Regions from separate parts of the Nonomuraea sp. 3N208 genome, predicted to be linked through region 3. Evidence: riboswitches for the same ligand, from Rfam matches in the RefSeq annotation. Region 3 holds a riboswitch; each other region holds the start of a gene.
What was found. Region 3 has a riboswitch for cyclic di-AMP ahead of ACTWPT_RS29465 (hypothetical protein). Riboswitches for the same ligand answer to the same signal wherever they lie in the genome.
Positions count from the first base shown of each region.

Region 1: another riboswitch for cyclic di-AMP. It lies ahead of ACTWPT_RS31245 (CHAP domain-containing protein); the one in region 3 lies ahead of ACTWPT_RS29465 (hypothetical protein).
Region 2: another riboswitch for cyclic di-AMP. It lies ahead of ACTWPT_RS48590 (glycoside hydrolase family 25 protein); the one in region 3 lies ahead of ACTWPT_RS29465 (hypothetical protein).

Region 1 covers NZ_JBQQBR010000022.1:147,328-149,583, forward strand. Annotated here, with positions in the region: gene ACTWPT_RS31240 (alpha/beta fold hydrolase) at 1-436, shown strand, start outside; gene ACTWPT_RS31245 (CHAP domain-containing protein) at 544-1,230, opposite strand; cyclic di-AMP (ydaO/yuaA leader) riboswitch at 1,242-1,378, opposite strand; gene ACTWPT_RS31250 (Gfo/Idh/MocA family protein) at 1,496-2,256, opposite strand, start outside.
Region 2 covers NZ_JBQQBR010000048.1:28,741-30,996, forward strand. Annotated here, with positions in the region: gene ACTWPT_RS48590 (glycoside hydrolase family 25 protein) at 68-814, opposite strand; cyclic di-AMP (ydaO/yuaA leader) riboswitch at 828-970, opposite strand; gene ACTWPT_RS48595 (ester cyclase) at 1,542-1,907, opposite strand; gene ACTWPT_RS48600 (MFS transporter) at 2,240-2,256, shown strand, end outside.
Region 3 covers NZ_JBQQBR010000020.1:182,129-184,384, reverse strand. Annotated here, with positions in the region: gene ACTWPT_RS29475 (rod shape-determining protein) at 1-41, opposite strand, end outside; gene ACTWPT_RS29470 (DUF5302 domain-containing protein) at 218-418, shown strand; cyclic di-AMP (ydaO/yuaA leader) riboswitch at 579-713, shown strand; gene ACTWPT_RS29465 (hypothetical protein) at 886-1,695, shown strand; gene ACTWPT_RS29460 (alpha/beta fold hydrolase) at 1,740-2,256, shown strand, end outside.

The DNA of each region.
Region 1 (2,256 bases), on a different contig from region 3:
CGACTCGTGGCCGGTGCCTGGCGTGGCCCGCTTCCGCGACCCGGCCGCGGTGGCCGCGGTGACCGCGGAGGAGCTGCTGGCCGCCCGCCGCACGGCCGTCACCACCGCGCTGGCCCGTCCGGCGACGGAGGCCGAGCTGGCCGACTACCTGGACCCGTGGCACGACGCCCGGGTGCGACGGTCGTGGATGGCGCTGGCCGGCGCCGCCGACAGCCGCTACACGCTGGACCTGGTGCCCGCGCTGCAGGCCGACGGGACGCCGAAGCTGCTGGTGTGGGGCGAGGACGACACCTTCCAGGAGGTCCGGCACGCCGAGCGTTTCGCCGCCGAGATGCCGAACACCTCCCTGGTCCGCATCCCGCGCGCCGGTCACATCCCAATGGAGAACGACCCGGCCGCCGTCGCAGCCGCTCTGGCGCGGTTCTTCCTGGACTGAACCCCATCTGCCTCAGCAGGGGCGCGCGTTCGGCTCAGGGTCGGGCCGTGAACGCGGCGAGCGCGCGTCCCGCGTGGGGATGCGCGCTCGTGCGGGCGCAGGGATCGTCAGGCGGCGTACTCGGGGTAGCCGTAGCCGACGACCTGCGACTTCGGCCGAGTGCGCTCTTCGACCTTGCCGTTGCCGGTGTTGCCCTCGATGGTGGAGATGGTGCCGTCCTGGTTGTCCTTGACGACGAACCCGACGTGCTTGATGTCGCTGATGTCCTTGCTGCCGTTCCAGGAGAAGAACACGACGGCGCCGGGCCTGACGTCGGTGCCGAAGCGGTTGTTGGCCTTGAACCACTTGGCGTGGGCGACGGTCCAGGCGTCCCAGCCGACCTGCGGGCGGGCGCCGGTCTGCTCGCCGACCCAGGAGACGAACATCGCGCACCAGGCGGCGTTCAGGTAGTGGGCGCGGCTGCCGCCGTCGCGGGCGATGGTCTCGGCGGCGCGCTGGGAGTTGGCGTACCACTGCTGGTACTTGGTGCCGCCGCCGGCGGCGTTCTCACTGGTGCCGACTTGGGACTTGGCCAGGGCCAGGACCTGGGCGGCGGTGACATTGATCTTGGTCTTGTCGGTCGCCGCGGCCTTGATGCCGGCCTGTTCGGCCTTGGAGGCGACCGGCTGCTTGTCCGTCGCGGCCGACGCGGCACCTGTGACGTGGGCGGTGAACGCAGCGGCGAGGACGGTGGCGCCGAGGGCGGCGCGGGCGATGTTGATCTTGTTGGCAGCGAAAATGGGGTGCTTGGCCATCGAGGGGTTACTCCTTGCTTCCATGCCGCTTACCGGGTTAGCTGACGGGCTCGGGCGTGGAAGCTGCCCTACGGCACCGAAGTGCCGATTCGCCCCAAAGGACATGGGTCCCCGGTTCCGCGCAAGGCGGATTCAGCGGTCACAGGACTGTCCTGTGATGTTTCGTGCGATGGTCGGACGTGTCCGGACAAACCGGACGCATGCCGCAAGATGCCCCATAAGGTAATACATGGGGCAAGGGGATTACAACTGCCTAAAGGCCCAGCTAGGCAAGTTGCCTGCGAGCGTCGGCAAGAAGCCCCATCATGGCAAGGGACTCGTCAAGCGGCATGATCGAACTTTCGGTCCTGCCTTCGGCCGTCGCGGCACGGACTTCGCGGAGCTCTCCGGCGTACCCGTTGTCGGCCGGATCGAGCACGTGCTCTTCCGGCTCCATGGAGGGCCCGGTGAGGAGAATCCGCTGCGGCGCCCAGAACGGAGCCTGGATGTCTGCCCGCATCTGACTGCCTACAACGCTGGCATCGTTCGGGTAATTCCCGAGCAACGAGGTCGCCACGAGAGCATGCCTGCCGCCGGGATAGAGCAAAACGCCGGCGGTCTCCGCGTCCACCCCGTTCGGGGCCAGGGAGCCGGTGACACGCAGGCCGGAGGGCATGCCGAGGAGCAGCTGGGCCAGCCCGAACGGGTAGATCCCCAGGTCGAGCAGTGCGCCGCCGCCCAGCTCGGGTGCCCAGAGCCGGTGGGCGGGGTCGTAGGGCAGGGTGAAGCCGAAAGAGGCCTGCACGGACCGGATCTCGCCGAAGCGCTCATCGGAGGCGATCTTCTGGATGAGGGGGTTGAACCTCATCCACATGGCCTCCATCAAGAAGACGCCTGCCTCGCGTGCCAGGCGCACCATCTTCTCGGCGTCGTCCACGGTGGCGGCAAGCGGCTTCTCGCACAGCACGGCCTTGCCGGCGGCGATGGCGGCCTCGGCGACCTGGAGGTGCTGGGCGTGCGGAGTGGCCACGTAGATCGCGTCCACGG
Region 2 (2,256 bases), on a different contig from region 3:
GGGGCTGAGGTGCTGTCGGGCCTTGAGCGTTCGCTGCCTGGAGCGTGCCGCGCGACCACGGACCCGGTTACTTGCGGCCCAGGGCGCGAAGTCGGTCCAGGCTCACGGAGGTGACGTTCTGGTCCACTGGGCTGTCGGTGTACTGGTGGATGGTCCACGTCTTCCACGGTGCGGGCGGCAGGACCGTGCCTCTTGCCTTGCTGTAGTGGGCGACCCACAGCGGGTACTGGCCGAGGCCTTGACCATATCTGCTGGCGAAGTTCCAGCCGGAGTAGAACAGCGGGGTGATGCCGGTCTTGGCCCTCACTCGCTCCAGCCACTTCTTGGCCCAGGCGTTGACCTGGGCTACGGACTTGCCGTCGGTGGTCTCCAGGTCCAGGACGAGGAGGTCACCGCTCCTGGCCGGCTGCTTGTTGACCACGGATAGGAAGAAGTCGGCCTCGGCGACGGGGTCGTTGGCCGGGTGACCGTAATGGTAAGCGCCGCGCACCATGTTCTGCTTGGCCATCTCGGCCCAGTGACGGGCGAAGGCACGGTCTCTGAAATCGGCGCCCTCGGTCGCCTTGACGATGCCGTACTTGGCGCCGCTGGCGGCCCAATCGTGCGTCGGCTGGTAGTTGGAGACGTCCTGGCCGTAGACGAGCGTGTCGCTGTCGGCGTGCGCGGGACTGGCGACGCTCGCACCCGCCACGGCGGTGGTCACGGCCAGCAACCCGGTGACCGCGGACTTCAGCAAGATGCCGGGGGTGGCCATGCGGTTGGCCATTCGGGTGACGCTGGTCTTCGGGGCAGGGGTAAGACGATGGTCGGCCATCGGTAGGGAGTTCTCCTTGCTTCCATACCGCTTACCGGGTTAGCTGACGGGTTCGGGCATGGAAGCTGCCCTATGGCACCTCGGCGCCAATTCACCCCAAGTTCGAACGACTGGGTCCCCGGTTCCGCCCGAAGGCGGATTCAGCGGTCACAGACAGGACTGTGATGTCATGCGATGGTCAATGCAACAACCGGATAAACCGGACGTATGGCGCATAACATAATGTATCAACCAAAAGGTTTACAAGTGGACAAACCGGTGGTCGGCGAGTTCCTCTCCTGGTGACGGCTCAGGAGCCCCGCTCGGCTAGGAATTCGCCGTCTCGGTGAGCAGGCTCATGTTCAGAGACCGGTCCGGATGGCTTGACCTGCGCTTGATAGAACGTTTAAGGCAGGTTGAAGCATACGATCTGCGATCGCCCCGGGAGACGGCACGAGGAAGGTCGAGGACTTCTCGGAGGCCAGCTTGTGAACGCCATCTACCATTTAGCGATCTTGAATTCGGAAGAATGTCGATGGGTTTGAGCACCACGACAGTGTTGATCATCCCGCCAGGTGACCATCGGGTGCGAGCAGGGACGTGCGGAGGCATGGAGGGCGTGGAACGTCGTTAAGCGCTCCTCGACCTGGGCCGAAAAGGACATCGGCACCCCTTATCGTCCCAGGCGAGGAGCGCTTTTCTGTGGTTGCCGAACCGGTCGCCCACCCCACGACGCACATTTTCGGGGCTAGTTGAGCAAATCCTCAGGGCTAGCCGAGGATGGGAATCCCGTGCTGGCCCCCCACATCTCCGCGAACCGGCCATTGTCGATGCGAAAGATCTCGAACAGCATGGGCTGGGCGTCGCCGTCTGGGGCCGCGATCCCCTCGACGGTCGAGCGGACGGCGGCCTTGTCGCCGTCAACCAGGATGTCCTGGGCGACGACGCGTATGCCAGGAAACCGGGTAACGAGTGTGCGCCAGGCGTCTTTGCCCGCCTCGAACCCTGTGGTGCCGAGCGGATGGCTGAAGAAGCCGGGGGTGTGCAGGTCTGCGGCCTGGTCGAATTGCCGGCTGTTGAAGCACTCCTGCATTCGCTTTACCAGGGCGCTCACGTCCTCGGCCGCGGCCGCCGAACTCTACGTGGGCGTGTGAGCACGACAGGGCTCAGGAGGAAGCGCGTTCACGGACGACCATGGGCCTCCACGATCTTCATGCGCTGGCTGCTCTCGGACCGTGCCTTCGACGCCGTCATCCGCCGCGCCTTCGGAGTCTGACCCTAAAAGACTTCGACAAGGAACACCTGTCTCGCGGACCGTGATGGGGTCGGAGTGCCGGGTGATGGCTTTGTCCTCATACGATCACCTTCATCACCTATACGTACGCTCGGTGGGCATCGATGCCCAGAACTCCCCGGACATCCGAACTCCCACGGAGACCTATCTACATGGACCTCGCCACGCG
Region 3 (2,256 bases):
GCCCCCAGATCCATCGCCAGGTCATGGCCGAGGACACTCATCGCCGCTCCGGGGGTTGACCATCATGTCGCTTTGCTTCCCTGGTGCGCACCAACGCAATACCAGGAACGGTTCGCCTTTGCTCCAGGCGCCGACCTGCCACGCGGCGGCCCCAGTTTCGTGCCATGGCCGACGTCGTGCGAAGCTGTGATTGTCCCCAAACACCATGGAGGTCCTCATGGCGGATACACCCGAGCCGGAAAACAGCGAAACTTCCGAGGACGAGATGAAGCGCAAGTTCCGCGAGGCGCTGGAGCGCAAGCGCAACCAGCACGCGGGCTCGGGCGCGGGTGGCAGGGGCGGTGACCCATCGAAGATCCACGGGGCGCACGGTCCGGCTGCGAGTAAAAGATCGTTCAGGCGCAAGAGCGGCGGCTGAGGCTGGGATTGCGAGGGGGCACGGCAGGCCGTGCCCCCTTTTTCTATGCCCGCGGAGGCCGATCTTCGCCCGATTTGGGCCTTTACATCCTTAGGTAGATCTTTCGACGGATTCATGATGATTTGTTTGCGTGTGTCCGGAATACGTGGTTAAAGTGTGGGCCATTACCTAGCCGAGTCCCGATAGATCGGGAACCGGGGACCCATCCCTCGGGGTGAATCCGGCCACGTGCCGGTAGGGCATCTCCACCGCCCGAACCCGTCAGCTAACCCGGTAGGCGTGATGGAGAGGACACCGCATTGATGTACGTACCCCCAGACAGCGTCGTGCCGGCCTCCGGCTGATCGGCCCTTTTCCCAGGCTCCTTTCGCGCTCCGCGTAGTAACCCCCGTTCGGCGTTCTGCCTTGCTATGCCCTTTTTCCGGGAGCGCGTGTCCCTGACCCCTCGCAAAGGACCTCACTGCCCCATGTCTGCACGTTTTGGCCTGCGTTCCTGCGCCCTGTTCGCCACCTCCGCCACCACCGTTGTGGCCATCGCCTGTACGGCGGCCCACGCCGATTCCGACACCGACGAGAAGGTACTGCTCAAGGGCTCGACCACGGCGTCCTATTACTGGGACGACGGCTCCGGCCGCAACGGTGACACGGGGATGCCCGCCAGCGGCAAGCCCATGCAGAAAGGGCTGGCCGCCAGTCCGAGCTGGCCGCTGCTGACCGAGGGATACGTGGTCTACAAGGGCAAGAAGCTCCCCTTCTTCGTCGGCGACCGCGGTCCGGGCGTGCCCTCCAACCGTGGCATCATGCTCGACTTGGACGCCAAGACCTTCGCGGAGCTGACGGGCGGCAGGTTCAACCCCAACACGCTCAGCGTGGACGGCGTCGGCGGCCAGGGTCACATCGACGTCGACTATGTCATCACCAAGTGGGGCAACGGCGTCGGCAAGAAGAACTACCCGGTCCCCTTCTCCACCGGCGCATGGGCCAGGAAGGACACCAACCCGGCCAAGCCTCCGACGGTCGTGGCCGAGGAGAAGCCTGCCGAGGAGGAGCCTGCCCAGCTCAAGCCCCCCGCGGTCAAGTCCACCGAGGTCAAGCCCGCCGAGGAGCCCGCCGGCGGCAAGGCGGTCGCGGCTCCGCCGGAGAACGCCGTCGCGTCCAAGACCGAGGCCGAGGAGTCGAGCGCCGTGGGCGGCGTCCTCCTCGCGGGTGCCCTGGCCATGGCCGGGGGCGGCGCGGTGCTCGGCCACAAGCGCGTGCGCAGGCTCATCAGGCGCTGACTTTACGACACGGAGACCAGAATGTCATTCTGGTCTCCGTGACCATGCGCGCAGCCGTCAACGGCATCGACATCGCCTACGAGACCTTCGGCTCACCGGCAGGACGACCCCTGCTCCTCATCATGGGGCTCGGCGCTCAGCTCATCCACTGGGATGAGGGGCTCTGCCGGCTCCTGGCGGAGCAGGGCCACCACGTCGTACGGTTCGACAACCGCGACGCGGGCCTGTCCACGCACTTCCACGACGCGGGTGTCCCCCAAGCGGGGAAGCCCGCGCCGTACCTGCTCGACGACCTGGCCGACGACGCCGCCGACCTCATGGACGTCCTCGGCCGGCCCGCCGCCCATGTGGTCGGCGCGTCGATGGGCGGGATGATCGCCCAGACCCTCGCCATCCGGCATCCCGGACGGGTGCTGACCCTGACCTCGATCATGTCGACGCCGGGCCCGGAGGTCGCCCCGCCGACCGCGGAGGCGCTCGCGGTGCTGATGGCCACGCCGCCCGACGACCGCGACGGCGTGCTGGAGCAGGCGCTGCGGACCTGGTCCATCATCGGATCGC